2 regions of the Leptothrix sp. (in: b-proteobacteria) genome follow, and region 2 is predicted to be linked to the other one. Evidence: predicted binding sites of a transcription regulator. Region 2 holds the regulator's gene; the other holds the start of a gene.
What was found. Region 2 encodes sigma-54, which starts transcription at its own class of promoters, with help from an activator protein. Its sites were predicted from a motif close to TGGCANGNAANCTGCTTT; they were not measured.

Region 1: the regulator sigma-54 is predicted to act here: its motif matches at 3,977-3,994, upstream of glnA (type I glutamate--ammonia ligase).

Annotation. Positions count from the first base shown of each region.
Region 1 covers NZ_CBDFPH010000008.1:732,529-739,921, forward strand. The annotation lists gene ntrC (nitrogen regulation protein NR(I)) at 1-759, opposite strand, end outside; gene glnL (nitrogen regulation protein NR(II)) at 801-1,892, opposite strand; gene AC5IG3_RS12790 (hypothetical protein) at 1,889-2,380, opposite strand; gene glnA (type I glutamate--ammonia ligase) at 2,475-3,890, opposite strand; gene AC5IG3_RS12800 (competence/damage-inducible protein A) at 4,100-4,906, opposite strand; gene AC5IG3_RS12805 (EI24 domain-containing protein) at 4,914-5,795, opposite strand; gene rpoH (RNA polymerase sigma factor RpoH) at 5,942-6,865, shown strand; gene AC5IG3_RS12815 (aminotransferase-like domain-containing protein) at 6,941-7,393, opposite strand, start outside.
Region 2 covers NZ_CBDFPH010000008.1:209,949-217,341, forward strand. The annotation lists gene AC5IG3_RS10130 (SPOR domain-containing protein) at 1-285, shown strand, start outside; gene AC5IG3_RS10135 (thiol:disulfide interchange protein DsbA/DsbL) at 321-989, shown strand; gene lptA (lipopolysaccharide transport periplasmic protein LptA) at 992-1,561, shown strand; gene lptB (LPS export ABC transporter ATP-binding protein) at 1,558-2,334, shown strand; gene rpoN (RNA polymerase factor sigma-54) at 2,356-4,008, shown strand; gene AC5IG3_RS10155 (hypothetical protein) at 4,291-4,617, shown strand; gene AC5IG3_RS10160 (2-hydroxychromene-2-carboxylate isomerase) at 4,592-5,218, opposite strand; gene AC5IG3_RS10165 (response regulator) at 5,294-5,983, opposite strand; gene AC5IG3_RS10170 (PAS domain-containing sensor histidine kinase) at 5,980-7,230, opposite strand; gene AC5IG3_RS10175 (sensor histidine kinase) at 7,246-7,393, opposite strand, start outside.

The DNA.
Region 1 (7,393 bases), 520 kb from region 2:
GCTCAGCACCCGCAGCAGCCGGGTCTGCAGGTCGAAGGGCATGTCGCCGATCTCGTCCAGGAACAGCGTGCCGCCGTCAGCTTGCTCGAAGCGGCCGCGCCGGGTGGTCTGCGCGCCGGTGAAGGCGCCGCGCTCATGGCCGAAGAGTTCGCTCTCCAGCAGATCCTTGGGGATCGCGGCGGTGTTGATCGCCACGAACGGACCGCCTGCGCGCGGGCTGTGCTTGTGCAGCGCGCGCGCCACCAGCTCCTTGCCCGAGCCCGATTCGCCGGTGATCATCACCGTGACGTTGCTCTGGCTCAGGCGGCCGATGGCGCGGAAGACGTCCTGCATCGCCGGCGCCTGGCCGAGCATTTCGGGCACTTCGGCGACGTGCTCGTCGCTGCTTTCCTCGCGCAGGCTTTCTTCCACCGCACGGCGGATCAGCTCCACCGCCTTGGGCAGGTCGAAGGGCTTGGGCAGGTACTCGAACGCGCCGCCCTGGAAGGACGACACCGCGCTGTCGAGGTCCGAGTACGCGGTCATGATGATGACCGGCAGGCCGGGGTATTTCTCCTTGACCTTGGCCAGCAGGTCGAGCCCCGAGCCGCCGGGCATGCGGATGTCGCTGACCAGCACCTGGGGCACGTCGTCGTGCAGGGCGGTCAGGACGTCGCGCGGGTTGGTGAAGCTGCGTACCGGCAGCTCTTCGCGTGCCAGCGCTTTTTCGAGCACGAAGCGGATGGATTGGTCGTCGTCAACGATCCAGATGGGTTTCATGCGGTGCCTGTGTGAGCCGCCTGCGCCGCACGAATTGCAGCTCAGGGCAGCGGGATCAGTATCTTGAACAGCGTGCAGCCCGGTTCGCTCTCGCATTCGACCAGGCCCTGGTGCTGCTGGATGAAATCCTGTGCCAGCGTCAGACCGAGGCCCGATCCCCCTTCGCGGCCGGAGACCAGCGGAAAGAAGATGCGATCGCGGATTTCGGGTGGCACGCCGGGTCCGTTGTCCTCAATATGCAATTCCAGTGCCAAACGATAGCGGGTGCGATCGATCGTGACCTGGCGGGCCGCGCGGGTGCGCAGCACGATGCGGGCATCGCCCGCCGCCCGCCGCTCGGCCAGCGCCTGCGCAGCGTTGTGGGTGATGTTGAGCACGGCCTGGATGAGCTGTTCGCGGTCGCCGCGGAACTCGGGCAGCGAGGTGTCGTAGTCGCGCACCACGCTCAGGCCACGGCTGAATTCGGCCAGCACCAGCGAGCGCACCCGCTCCAGCACCTCGTGGATGTTGACGTCGGCGACGATGTGCGGGCGCCGGTGCGGCGCCAGCAGCCGGTCGACCAGCACCTGCAGCCGGTCGGCCTCGTGGATGATGACCTGGGTGTATTCGGTCAGCGACTTGTCGTCGAGCTCCATCTCCAGCAACTGCGCCGCGCCCCGGATGCCGCCCAGCGGGTTCTTGATCTCGTGGGCGAGGTTGCGGATCAGCTCCTTGGTGACGCGCACCTGGTCGAGCGTGCGGGCCTCGCGGTCCTGGCGCGACTGCTGTTCGATCTCGACCAGCTCCAGCAGCAGCTGCTCGCCATGGTCGATCTGCGTGAGGATGACGTGCACCGGCAGCGGCTCGCCCGTGCTGCCCGGCGGGCGGCGCAGCAGGGCCTCGAATCGGCCGGTGCTGTATTCGTTGCTGACCACCGCCTCAAAGGTGGTCGCCAGGGCCGGGTTCTCGACAAACCAGTCGAACACCAGCCCGCGCTGCAGTGCGCGGCGCGGCAGGCCGAGCACGGCCTCGAAGGCGGCGTTGGCGTGGACGCAGCGGCCGTCGCGGCGCAGCACCGCCACCATGGTGGCGAGATGGTCGAAGGCGTCGTAGGGCGTGGTCTTCTGGGGCGTGAGGGTGTGGCGCGTGCTCATGGGGGGCCCAGTTTGGCAAGTTCGCGCCTGATGGCGGCGATGTCGGCCTCTTTGCGCTGGATGGCGGCGCGCTGCTCGGCGGCCCGCTCGGCCGAGCCGGGCTGCGGCTCGCGCGTCAGCTGCGCCAGGCGCTCTTCTTCCTTGCGCAACTCGGCCTCCAGGATGCGGCGCGCATCGCTGTCGCGGGCGCGCTGGTCGGCCGGGTCGATGCGGGTCTCGCCCGGGCTGCGCGGGGCGGACGCTGAGGTTGATGCAGCTGGGCGTACGCTCTCGCGCCGTGGCGCAGCCTGGATCACGGTGACAGGCGCGCCTTCGAGCGTCTTGCAGCCGCGATCGGCCGCTTCCTTGACGGTGTACTGGTCGGTGTAGAGATTGCCCGGGCAGCGGTAGACCGGGCGGTCCTGCGCGGACGCAGGCAGGGCGGCCAGCAGGGAGCCGGCCAGCAGAAGGGCCGCTGCCGGGGCGCTGAAGAAGGGGGGACAGAACATCAAATCAGTATCGCCCAAGCAAAAAAAGACGGCCCGAAGGCCGTCTTTGCTGGTGTACATCAGCGGCAACCCGCGAGCGGGCTGCCCTGCGGCATCACAGCGTGTAGTACATGTCGAATTCGATCGGGTGCGTGGTCATGCGCATGCGCTGCACTTCCTGCATCTTCAGATCGATGTAGGCATCGATGTACGAATCGGTGAACACGCCACCCTTGGTCAGGAAGGCGCGGTCCTTGTCCAGATACTCCAGCGCTTGCTCAAGGCTCGAGCACACGGTCGGGATCAGCGCGTCTTCTTCCGGCGGCAGGTGGTACAGATCCTTCGTGGCAGGCTCGCCCGGGTGGATCTTGTTCTCGACGCCGTCGAGGCCGGCCATCAGCAGCGCGGCGAAACCCAGGTACGGGTTCATCAAAGGATCGGGGAAGCGGGCTTCCACGCGACGGCCCTTGGGGTTCGCGACGTACGGAATGCGGATCGAGGCCGAGCGGTTCTTGGCCGAGTAGGCCAGCTTCACCGGGGCTTCGTAGCCCGGGACCAGGCGCTTGTAGCTGTTGGTGCCGGGGTTGGTGATCGCGTTCAGCGCACGGGCGTGCTTGATGATGCCGCCGATGTAGTACAGCGCGAATTCCGACAGGCCTGCATAGCCGTCGCCAGCGAACAGGTTCTTGCCGTCCTTCCAGACCGACTGGTGCACGTGCATGCCGCTGCCGTTGTCGCCGACGATCGGCTTGGGCATGAACGTGGCGGTCTTGCCGTAGGCGCCAGCCACGTTGTGGATGACGTACTTCTGCAGCTGGACCCAGTCAGCGCGCTCGATCAGCGTGCTGAAGCGCGTGCCGATTTCCATCTGGCCGGCGTTGGCGACTTCGTGGTGGTGCACTTCGACCGGAATGCCGAGGCTTTCCAGGATCAGGCACATCTCCGAGCGCATGTCCTGGCCCGAATCGACCGGGGGCACCGGGAAGTAGCCACCCTTGACGGTCGGGCGGAAGCCCTTGTTGCCGTGCTCGTAGTCCTTGCCGGTGTTCCAGGCGGCTTCTTCCGACTCGATCGAGCAGAAGGAGCCCGACATGTCGGCGCCCCAGCGCACGCTGTCGAAGACAAAGAATTCGGGTTCCGGACCGAAGAAGGCGGTGTCGCCCAGGCCGGTGGACTTCATGTACGCCTCGGCGCGCTTGGCCAGCGAGCGCGGGTCGCGCTCATAGGCCTTGCCGTCGGCCGGATCGATGACGTCGCAGGTCAGGATCAGCGTCGGCTCTTCGAAGAACGGGTCGATGTTGGCCGTGTTCGGGTCAGGCATCAGCTGCATGTCCGAAGCTTCGATGCCCTTCCAGCCGGCGATCGAGGAACCGTCGAAAGCGTGGCCCGACACGAACTTGTCTTCATCGAAATGCGAAACGGGCACGGAAACGTGCTGTTCCTTGCCACGGGTGTCGGTAAAACGGAAGTCAACGAATTTGATTTCGTTGTCCTTCACCATCTTCATCACGTCTGCGACGGTCTTTGCCATCAGAGGCTCCTAGCGGGCTGGGGTGTTCGATTACGAAAGGGCTTGTTTGTGGCACTCAGGCGGCATCCGCCGAGGCGCCGGGGAATTTAGCAGAAAGCATGCCTGTCGCTCACAGGCGGTGCGTCGTTCGACCTGCTGCAGGTCGTGGCCAAAGGGGTGACCCAGGCGTGCACCACGATGGTGACGTTGATTGCACCAAAAATGTGCAATCAAACGCCATTGCTTCGCACCAATTCGGGGCCTAGTGAAGCGCCGAAAGCGGCCAGGCCATTTTTCAGTGCGTCGTAGGCCGCGTCCACCATCGCGCCCTGGCCTTTGACGCCGAGTTCGATGTGGCGGCCGTGCACCGGGTGGTCGACGCTGGGCAGGCTGAAGACCTTGATGCCGGCAAAACGCGCTTCGATGTCCTCCATCAGCGGCGTCAGGCTGGCTTCCATGGCGCCGTGCACGATCACCGAGCGCTCGGTCTGTACGCTGCTGCCGTGCAGGTGCGGGTAGAGGGTGTCGAGCACCCACGCCACCATCGGGTGCGCCATGACCGGGAAGCCTGGCACGAAGTGCATCCGGCCGACCGTGAAGCCCGGGATCTTGTTGTACGGGTTGGGAATGATCTGCGCCTCGGCCGGGAAGACGCCCATGTTGAGGCGGTGGACGTTGTCGTCGCGCTCGGGCTCGTAGGGCAGGCCGGCGTCGGCGGCGACTTCGCGCATGCGTTCCTGAATCAGCGCCTTGGCTTCGGGGTGCAGCGCCAGTGGCTGGTCGAGTGCGGCGGCGGCGCATTGGCGGGTGTGGTCGTCGGGCGTGGCGCCGATGCCGCCGCACGACAGCACCACGTCGCCACTGGCGTGCGCCGCCCGCAGCGCGGCGGTGATGCGCGCCGGGTCGTCGCCCAGGTACTGCGCCCAGGCCAGCGACAGGCCGCGTGCGTTCAGCAGTTCGATCACCTTGGGCAGGTGCTTGTCCTGGCGTTTGCCGGAGAGGATTTCGTCGCCGATGATGATGAGGCCGAAGTTCATGGTGGGTTCACAAGGGTGGGGTGACGGGCAGGTCGGCCGCGCTGAAACTGCTGGCGGCACTGAGGGGGCTGTGGACGGCGGCGCTCGCGGCCGCCTTGTCGCGGCGCAGGCGGTGCAGCGCGGCCAAGCAGTAATGCGTGAACCAGGCCGATGCGAAGGCGAACACCAGCGTGTAGAGCCAGACGAAGATCGGCAGCAGCAGCGGCATCATCGGCAGGGCCAGCGCGCCGGTGGCCCACACCAGCGACGGTGCGGCGCCCATGTAGCCGGTCATCAGGCCCATGGCGAGCAGCGGCCAGCGGTGCGTGCGCATCAACTCCACGCGCTCGGCCGGACTGGCGTGCTCGGCCAGCACGTCGTAGCTCATCACGCGGTAGCTCAACCAGCCCCAGATCAGCGGCGGCAGCACCAGCACCAGCGGCGGAATCAGCCACAGCGGCACGCTCAGCACCAGCAGGATCATGGCCAGCAGCGTGGTGCCGCCCGAGACCAGTGCCGACCCCCAGCCGCTGCCACCGTGCCGCCGCTCCAGGTCGGCAAAGCGCCGCTGGCTGACCAGGTTGACGATGGCCGTGGTCATGAACACCGACACCAGCAGCAGCGCGATCACCAGCACCACCGGCACGGCCAGCGCCACCACCACCAGCGGCCCGATCACGCTGCGAAACGCGCCGCTGCTGATGTCGTTGAGCCAGCCCGTCACGGGTGCCAGCAGCGTGAAGTTGTCCAGCGCGACCCGCACGCCGTCCACGGCTTGCTCCCAGTAAAGCCATGACAGGCCGAACGCCAGGCTGCCGGCCAGCACGACCGGCAGCAGCGACAGAAGAATCACCCGCGGGTGCATGCAATAGGCGGCTGCGCGCCACCAGGCGTCAAGAATTTGTGACATGCCGCAAAGCATAGCCGCGCCTGTCACCGCTAGGCTTGCGGCAGCCGTTGAAGCCCTTCAAGGGCTTCGCAGGGTGCTTTAGCACTCTAGGGGGGCGAGTGCTAAAATCAAGAAACTTTATGAGGCCAGACTTGTCTACAACCACCATGAACCTGACTGCTTCCACTGCTGTTGCCGTCCGAGATCCTTGGGCGTTGGTGCCTTCGCTCGGCAACCTTGATGCCTACATCAGCGCGGTCAACCGCCTGCCGCTGCTCACGCACGAAGAAGAATTGAGCTTTGCGCGCCGCCTGCGCGAGTCGCAGGACGTGGACGCCGCCGGGCGTCTGGTGATGTCGCATCTGCGGCTGGTGGTGTCGGTGGCGCGTCAGTACCTGGGTTACGGCCTGCCGCAGGGCGACCTGATCCAGGAAGGCAACGTCGGCCTGATGAAGGCCGTCAAGCGCTTCGACCCCGAGCAGGGCGTGCGGCTGGTCAGCTACGCCATGCACTGGATCAAGGCCGAGATCCACGAATACATCCTCAAGAACTGGCGCATGGTCAAGCTGGCCACGACCAAGGCGCAGCGCAAGCTGTTCTTCAACCTGCGCTCGATGAAGCGTGCGTTCAAGGGCGCCGAGGCCGACACCGCCACGCACCGCACCACGCTCACCGAGGCCGAAATCGCCAAGGTCGCCAGCGCGCTCAACGTCAAGCGCGAAGAAGTCATCGAGATGGAGGCGCGCTTCTCCGGCGGCGACGTCGCCCTGGAGCCGGGCTCCAGCGATGACGACGAGAGCTACGCCCCGATCGCCTACCTGGCCGACGACCGCGACGAGCCGACCCGGGCGCTGGAAGCCCGCCACCGCGACGAACTCGCCGGCCCCGGCCTGCTGCGTGCGCTGGACGTGCTGGACGCCCGCAGCCGCCGCATCGTCGAGCAGCGCTGGTTGCAGGTCAACGACGACGGCACCGGCGGCCTGACGCTGCACGACCTGGCGGCCGAATACGGCGTCAGCGCCGAGCGCATCCGCCAGATCGAGGTCGCGGCGATGAAGAAGATGAAGAAGGCGCTGGTCGAGCACGCCTGAACGCGTCCCGTGCCCGTCCTCCCCAAAGGCTCCTGCGTGGAGCCTTTGTTGTTTCTGCTGCGATGTTGTTCCCGTTCAGCGCGTCAGCAAGGCGCTGCGCACGCGCCCGAACGCCCGCCAGAAACCCGCCTCTTGCGAGGTGGCGAAGTTGATGCGCATCAGCGTGCCGGGCTGGCGCTGGGCGTGGAAGAGTGAGCCGGGGGCCATCAGCCAGTCTTCGGCGGCCAGTTGCTGGGCCAGCGCGTCGCTGTCCACGCCGGTGTCGAACCAGCCGAACAGGCCGTGCGCGGGCGTGGCCAGCGTGCAGCCGGCCTGCTCGGCCAGCCGGCAAGTGCGCTGGCGGGCGGCGTCCAGCTGGGCGATGACGCGCTCGGCGTGGCGGCGCAGCAGGCCCTGGTCCAGGCACCAGGCCACGGCCTGCTCGGTCAGCGCGGGCGTGGTCAGGGTGCTGATCATCTTGGTGTCGATGAAGCGCTCCACCAGCGCCGCCGGCGCTGCCAGGTGGCCCACGCGCCAGTTGGGCGCCAG
Region 2 (7,393 bases):
GCTGCTGATAAGGCTGTGGACAAGTCGGCCAGGGACGCACCTGGCGCGTTTCAGTACTTCGTGCAGGTGGGCGCGTACTCCAAGCCCGACGATGCCGAGCAGCAGCGCGCCAAGCTCGCCATCACCGGTCTGAGCGCGCGAGTCACCGACCGCGAACAGAACGGCCGCACCGTCTACCGTGTCCGGCTCGGGCCTTACGAGGCCCGCGAAGACGCCGACAAGGCCCGCGAACAGGCCGCCGCCGCAGGCTATGCCGAAGCGGCGCTGGTCCGTGTGGCGCGCTGAACTGCATACCCCCGCAACATTCAAGGAAACGAGTCATGAAGCGTCGTGAATTCATCGGTCAGACCGGTGCCCTGCTGGGTCTGGCGGGCGTGTCGGGGCTGGCCTCGGCCCAGGCCGGGTTCCAGGAAGGCAAGCACTACGTCAAGCTGGGCCAGCCGCTGGCGGTGACGGCACCTGCCGGCAAGATCGAGGTGATCGAGTTCTTCTGGTACGGCTGCCCGCACTGCAACGTCTTCGAGCCGACGCTGGATGCCTGGGTCAAGAAGCTGCCTGCCGATGTGGCCTTCCGCCGCATGCACGTGGGCTTCCGCCCCAACTTCGAGCCGCAGCAGCGCCTGTTCGCCACGCTGGAGGCGCTGGGCCTGGTCGAGAGCCTGCACCGCAAGGTTTTCTTCGCCATTCACCAGCAGGGCCAGAAGCTCGACAAGCCCGAACTGATCTTCGATTTCATCGAGAAGAACGGTGCCGACCGCGCCAGGTTCACCGAGATGTACAACTCGTTCGGCATCCAGTCCAAGGTGCGCCAGTTCTCGCAGCTGTCGGCGGCCTACAAGATCGATGGCGTGCCGTCGATCGGCATCCACGGCCGCTTCTACACCTCGCCCGCGCTGGCCGGTGGCGAGGGCGCACCCGAGAGCGAAGGCGCCACGCGCGCCCTGGCGTTGACCGATCAGCTGGTCGCGCGCATTCGCAAGGGCGGCTGAGCGTGCCGTTTTGCCCTGTGCTGATTCGCTTCGCCCTGATCGCTGCGGTCCTGATCGCGGCCGCCGTGCCGGCCCAGGCTGAGCGAGCCGACCGTGATCTGCCGCTGCAGTTCGATGCCGGCCAGTTGCGCATCGACGGCAAGAAGCGCGTCAAGCTGCTGAGCGGCGGCGTCGAGATCCGGCGCGGCACGCTGCTAATCAAGGCACGCGAGGTCGAATTGCGCGAAACGCCGCAAGGCCAGATCGTGCTGGCGCTGGGCAGCGAGGCCGAGCCGGCCAGCTTCGAGCAGAAGCGCGACGGCATCGACGAGCTGATCAACGGCCAGGCCCAGCGCATCGAGTACGACGCCACCACCGAGACCGTGCGCTTCACCCAGCAGGCGCGCGTGCGGCTGCTGCGCGCAGGCGTGCTGGCCGACGAGATCAGCGGCCAGACCATCACCTACGACCAGGCGCGTGACGCCTTCGACGTGCAGGGCGGCGCCGCAGGCGCCAGCGGCACGGGCCGCGTGCGCGGCGTGGTGACGCCACGCCCGGCGGCCAGCGCATCTGCACCGGGGGGCGCCCGTTGAGCGGCGTGCCCGCCACGCCGGCAAGCCTGACCGAGAGCCGCCTGGAGGCCACCGGCCTGCAAAAGAGCTATGGCGCGCGCAAGGTCGTGAAAGACGTGCACCTGGCGGTGCGCAGCGGCGAGGTGGTCGGCCTGCTCGGCCCCAACGGCGCCGGCAAGACCACCAGCTTCTACATGCTGGTCGGGCTGGTGCGGGCCGATGCCGGCCAGATCCGCATCGACGGCGCGCCGGTGCAGCGCCTGCCGATCCATGAGCGCGCCCGGCTCGGCCTGTCCTACCTGCCGCAGGAGGCGTCGATCTTCCGGCGCCTGACGGTCGAGGAAAACATCCGCGCCGTGCTGGAGTTGCAGCGCGACGCCCAGGGCAAGCCCTACAGCGACACCCGCATCGAGCAGCTGCTCGACGGCCTGCTGGCCGACCTGTCGATCGAGCGGCTGCGCGACAGCCCGGCGCCGGCGCTCTCGGGCGGCGAGCGCCGCCGCGTCGAGATCGCCCGCGCGCTTGCCACCCAGCCGCGCTTCATCCTGCTCGACGAGCCGTTTGCGGGGGTCGACCCGATTGCGGTGATCGAGATCCAGCGCATCATCGGTTTCCTCAAGAACCGGGGCATCGGCGTGCTGATCACCGACCACAACGTGCGCGAGACGCTGGGCATCTGCGATCGCGCCTACATCATCAGCGAAGGCCGGGTGCTGGCCGAAGGCCGCCCGGCCGACATCGTCGAGAACCCTGACGTGCGCAAGGTTTACCTCGGCGAGCATTTCCGCATGTAACGCCACCAAGAGCTGATTCCCGTGAAACCGTCCCTGCAGGTCCGCCTCTCGCAGCATCTGGCGCTCACGCCCCAGCTGCAGCAATCCATCCGCCTGCTGCAACTCTCGACCCTGGAGTTGCACCAGGAAGTCGAGCAGATGCTCGAACAGAACCCCTTCCTGGAAGCCGAGGACGACAGTTCCGGCTCCGGTGCCACGCCCGATCCTGAAACGGCGCCGCCGGCCGAGCGCACCAGCGCCGCCGACGAATCCTGGGAGCGTGACCGCAGCGCGCCCGACACCTCCGGCGAGTCGGCCATCGAGTCCTCGGCCGGCAGCGGCGAGGGCGAACCGGGCGCCGAGCAGCTCGACTTCAGCTCCACGCCCACCGCCGACGACTGGGACAGCAACGGCGACCGCGACGACTACCACGGCAGTTCCGAGCTGCCCGGCTCCCGCAACGCCGCGCCGGACGACGACGACAGCGACTGGAGCGAGCGCTCCACCTTCACGCCCAGCCTGCCCGACCACCTGCGCGACCAGCTGCTGGGCATGCGCCTGGCGGCCGAGGACATCCTGCTGGTCGAGTCGCTGATCGACTCGCTCAACGAAGACGGCTACCTGGCCGACGGTCTGGACGAGATCGCCGAGCGCCTGGCCACCGGCCTGGAAGCGGTCGAGGTGGCTGAGCTGGGCGTGGCCGCCATCCCGCCCGACCCGGCGGTGGCTGCCCAAGTGGCCGCCGAGCTGCGCGAAGACCTGATGGACCGCCTGCGCGTCGCGCTTGGCTGGCTGCAAAGCCTGGAGCCGACCGGCGTGGGCGCCCGCGACCTGGCCGAATGCCTGGTGCTGCAGCTGCGCGAACTGCCCGCGAGCCCGGCGCAGTCGCTGGCGCAGACCATCTGCCAGAGCCATCTGGCGCTGCTGGCGCGGCGCGACGTCAAGAAACTGACGGCAGCCACCGGTGCCGATGAGGACCTGATCCGCGACGCGCAGAGCCTGATCGTCAAGCTCGAACCCAAGCCCGGTCGCCGATTTGCGCGCGCCGAGGCCAACATCGTCGTGCCCGACGTGATCGTGCAAAAGAGCGGCCGCGGCTGGAAGGTGGTGCTCAACCCCGACGTGATGCCCAAGCTGCGCATCAACGACATGTACGCCCAGGTGCTGCGCCAGCACCGCAGCGGCACGCGCGGCACGGCCGATGCCAGCGGCGCGACGCTGTCGGCCCGCCTCCAGGAGGCGCGCTGGTTCGTCAAGAACATCCTGCAGCGCTTCGACACCATCCAGCGCGTCTCGCAGGCCATCGTCGAGCGCCAGAAGGGCTTCTTCACCCACGGCGAGATCGCGATGAAGCCGCTGGTGCTGCGCGAGATCGCCGATGAACTCGGCTTGCACGAGTCGACCATCTCGCGCGTGACCACCGCCAAGTACATGAACACGCCGTTCGGTACCTTCGAGCTGAAGTACTTCTTCGGCAGCTCGCTCAACACCGAGGCCGGCGGCAACGCCAGCAGCACGGCGGTGCGGGCGCTGATCAAGCAGTTCGTTGCGGCCGAGGACGGCAAGAAGCCGCTGTCGGACAGCCAGCTGAGCGCGATGCTCGAAGAGCAGGGCATCCAGGTCGCGCGCCGCACCGTGGCCAAGTACCGCGAGGCGCTCAAGATCGCCCCGGCCAATCTGCGCAAGGAAATCTGAGGCGACGCCCGCGCGTGAACCGGTTCCGGGCAGCGTGTCCCGGTCTGGGTCGGCGGGGGCCCGACCTTGGTGCACAGGGCCCGCCCGCGTGCGGAACCTTGAGCGCCAGGACGAGAGTGGGCGCTGACTTTACGGTGAGAAAAGGCACCTCTTGTTGTCGAACTGCCTCGGCAGTGTGACTTAGCGCACCCCGGAAACACTTGGGTTCAATTTTGCGCGTTTGCCTGGGTGGCGCGGCACGGCCTCTGCATAGAGCATGGCGTGAGATGAGGAGACCCGGCCATGACCACCCCTGCCCCGACGATCGAAAACACCCCGAACAGCACCGTCCCCAGCGTCGCCACCCGATCCCAGATTGCCACGCGCATCCATCAGCTGCTGCTGACCGAGTTGGGCGAAGACGTCGATATTTCCCTGCTGCTGGGCCCGCCCGACTACGCCCGCGCCGTGGTCAGCCTGTGCCGCTCCTGCGGCAGCGATGAACTGGCGCGTTTGGCTGAGCAGTTCCAGCGCCTGAGCGCCGAAGACACCCAGCGCCAGCGCTCCCAGCAGGTCACGCGCTACGGCGCATCCGCGGCAGCGGTCAAGGCTGACACGCGCCTGGGCTGAGCCAGCGCTCCATCTGCTGCTGCCGGTCATTGCCCCAGAACGGCTCCCCATCGATGATGAAGAACGGGGCGCCGAACACGCCGGCAGCAATCGCCGCGTCGTTCTCCTGGCGCAGCTTGTCCTTCCAGACCGGGTCGGCACAGACCGCAGCCGCCTGCCCGGCGTTCACGCCGAACTCTGCCGCCAGTGTCGCGAGCGCATCCGGCCGGCTCAGGTCGATGTTGCGGGTGAAGTAGGCCCGCAACCCGGCGTGCGCCCAGGCTGCCGCGCGTTGCGGGTCTTGCGCGTCCAGCCACCAGAACAGCCGGGCGGCGTTCTGGGTCGAAATCGGAAACGGCGAGGGCATCACCATCGGCACATCGGCCATGCGTGCCGAGCGGGCGAAGTCGTGCAGCGAGTATTCGCGCTTGAGCGGGTGCGATACCGGGCTTTTCAGTTCGGCGGCCTGAAAAGTTGCCCCCAGCAGGATCGCGTGCCAGCGCACCGTGCGGCCGTGCCGCAGGGCCAGGTCGGTGATCCATTCCGAGGCGATGTAGGAATAGGGCGACGAGAAGTCGAAATAGAACTCGATGGCGGCGGGCGTTGGGCTGTGTGCATTCATGCTGATACCTTAGGCGCGCGCGGAGCGGGTGTCCATCAGGCGCAGCCCTGCGTCAGCGTGTGCTGGAGTGGCGGCTCAGGCCGGGTGGATGCTGTCGAAGCTGGAGTCGGGCTGGTCGATCTGGTGCTCCAGCCCGTAGCGGATCAGCGCGGCCATATTGGGCAGCTGCAGCTTGTCCTGGATGCGGCTCTTGTGGGTGCTGACGGTCTTCACCGACAGGTGCAGCACTTCGGCGATGTCGGTGATGCGCTGGCCGGCGACGATGCGTTGCAGCACATCCAGCTCGCGGTCGGTGAGCGCATCATGGCGCGGTGCCCGCGCTACGCCGTTGAGCTGCTGCACCACGCGCTCGGCCATGCTGGCGGTCACGAAGGCGCCGCCGCCGGCCACCTTGCGCACGGCGGCGACCAGTTCGGTCGCTGCGCTGTCCTTGGTGAGATAGCCGTTGGCGCCGGCCTTGAAGGCGCGCAGCGCGTACTGCTCCTCGGCGTGCATGCTCAGCACCAGCACGGCGATCTGGGCGTCGTGCGCCTTGATGCGGCGGATCAGGTCCAGCCCGTTCATGTCGGGCATCGACAGGTCGACCAGCGCCAGATCGACGTGCTGGCGCCGCAGGCACTCCATCGCCTGGAACCCGGTGCCGGCCTCGGTGATGTTCCATTCGCTGGTGATGGGACTCAGGATGCGCTTGATGCCTTCGCGCACGATGGTGTGGTCATCGACCAGCAGCAGCTGCAAGTGGGGATGGCCCTGAGGGATGTTCATGTGCGCTCCTGCAGGGTGTGACCATCGGCGGCGCGGCGCAGCGGCAGCCGCACCGTGATGCTGCGTCCGCCACCGGGCGTGGCGCCCAGTTCCAGCTGGCCGCCCAGCATGTGGGCCTGCTCGCGCAGGGCCTGAGTGGGGTCGGCGTAGGTGTCTTCATCCGGGTCCACATCCGGGACCGGGATGGCAGGGTGGCTGTGCCGGCCCCCGGTCCAGTGGTCCGCGCGGGCGGCGGGCCAATCGTCACCGTTGCCCTGCACGACCAGTACCAGCTCGCCTGGCCACTGTTGCAGCGCAATGCAGACCTTGTCGCCACGTGAGTGGCTCTCCAGATGAGCCAGCGTTTCCTGCACCATGCGGTAGAGCGCCACCGAGGTGCGCTCGCCCAGCGGCGGGTCGCTGTCGTCGAGGTGGAGCTGGATGTCGATGCCGTTGCGCCGGGCCGAGTCGCGTGCCAGCCAGTCGATGGCCGCGTTCAGTCCCAGGTCGTCGAGCACCAGCGGACGCAGGTCGGTGGCGATGCGGCGCACGGTGGCCACGGCCACGTCCAGGCTTTCGAGCATCGTGTCGACATGGGCCTCGCTGGTGGCCTGGTCATGCGCCAGGCGCGTGCCTGCCAGTTCCATCTTCAGCGCGCTCAGGCGCTGGCCCAGCTCTTCGTGCAGTTTGCGGGCAACGTGGCGGCGTTCATCCTCGCGGGCATTGATGGTGGTGGTGGTGATGCGCCGGTCCATCTCGGCCTGCTTGCGCAGGGTGATGTCGGTCAGCGTCAGGCGCAGCAGCGGTTCGCCCTGGCGTTGCATCACCCGCAGGCAGTCGAGCTGCCCCTGCCGCAATTCGCCACCCTGCAACTGCAGCGTGAGTTCAATCCGCTGCACCCCTTCGTTCTGCAGCGTGTGCAGCCGGTGCAGGTGCCAGCGGTCGCCGTCTGCGCTTGCGATGAAGCAGGCCAGATTGCGCAGCAGCAGCGCCGGGCGTTCCTGGCCGAGCAGCGCTGCGCCGGTCAGGTTGACCTCGACCACCGCCCCGCTGGCATCCAGCGTGAAATAGCCCACCGGCGCAAAGTCGTAGAGATCGACATAGCGGTCGCGTGCGGTCGCCAGATCAAGCTGCGTGCGGCGCAGCTCCTCGTTCTGCATCTTGAGCTCGATCTGATGCACCATCAATTCATGGACCAGCGCTGCGTTGGAAAACGTGGGCCGGCGCCGGCGAGCGGTGGAGAGTGCCGTGGCGTGGGTCTTTCGCATGGTTCTGCGCATGGTTCAGCATTCGCCCGCTGCGCAGGGTGGCGTAGGCGCAGTCGAGGACAGGAGAGGAAGTCTTACCACCAGTCGGGTGCCGCCACCCGCGCCGGGCTCTATCTGCATGTGCCCGCCCAGCATACGGGCGCGCTCGCGAATGCCCCTCAGG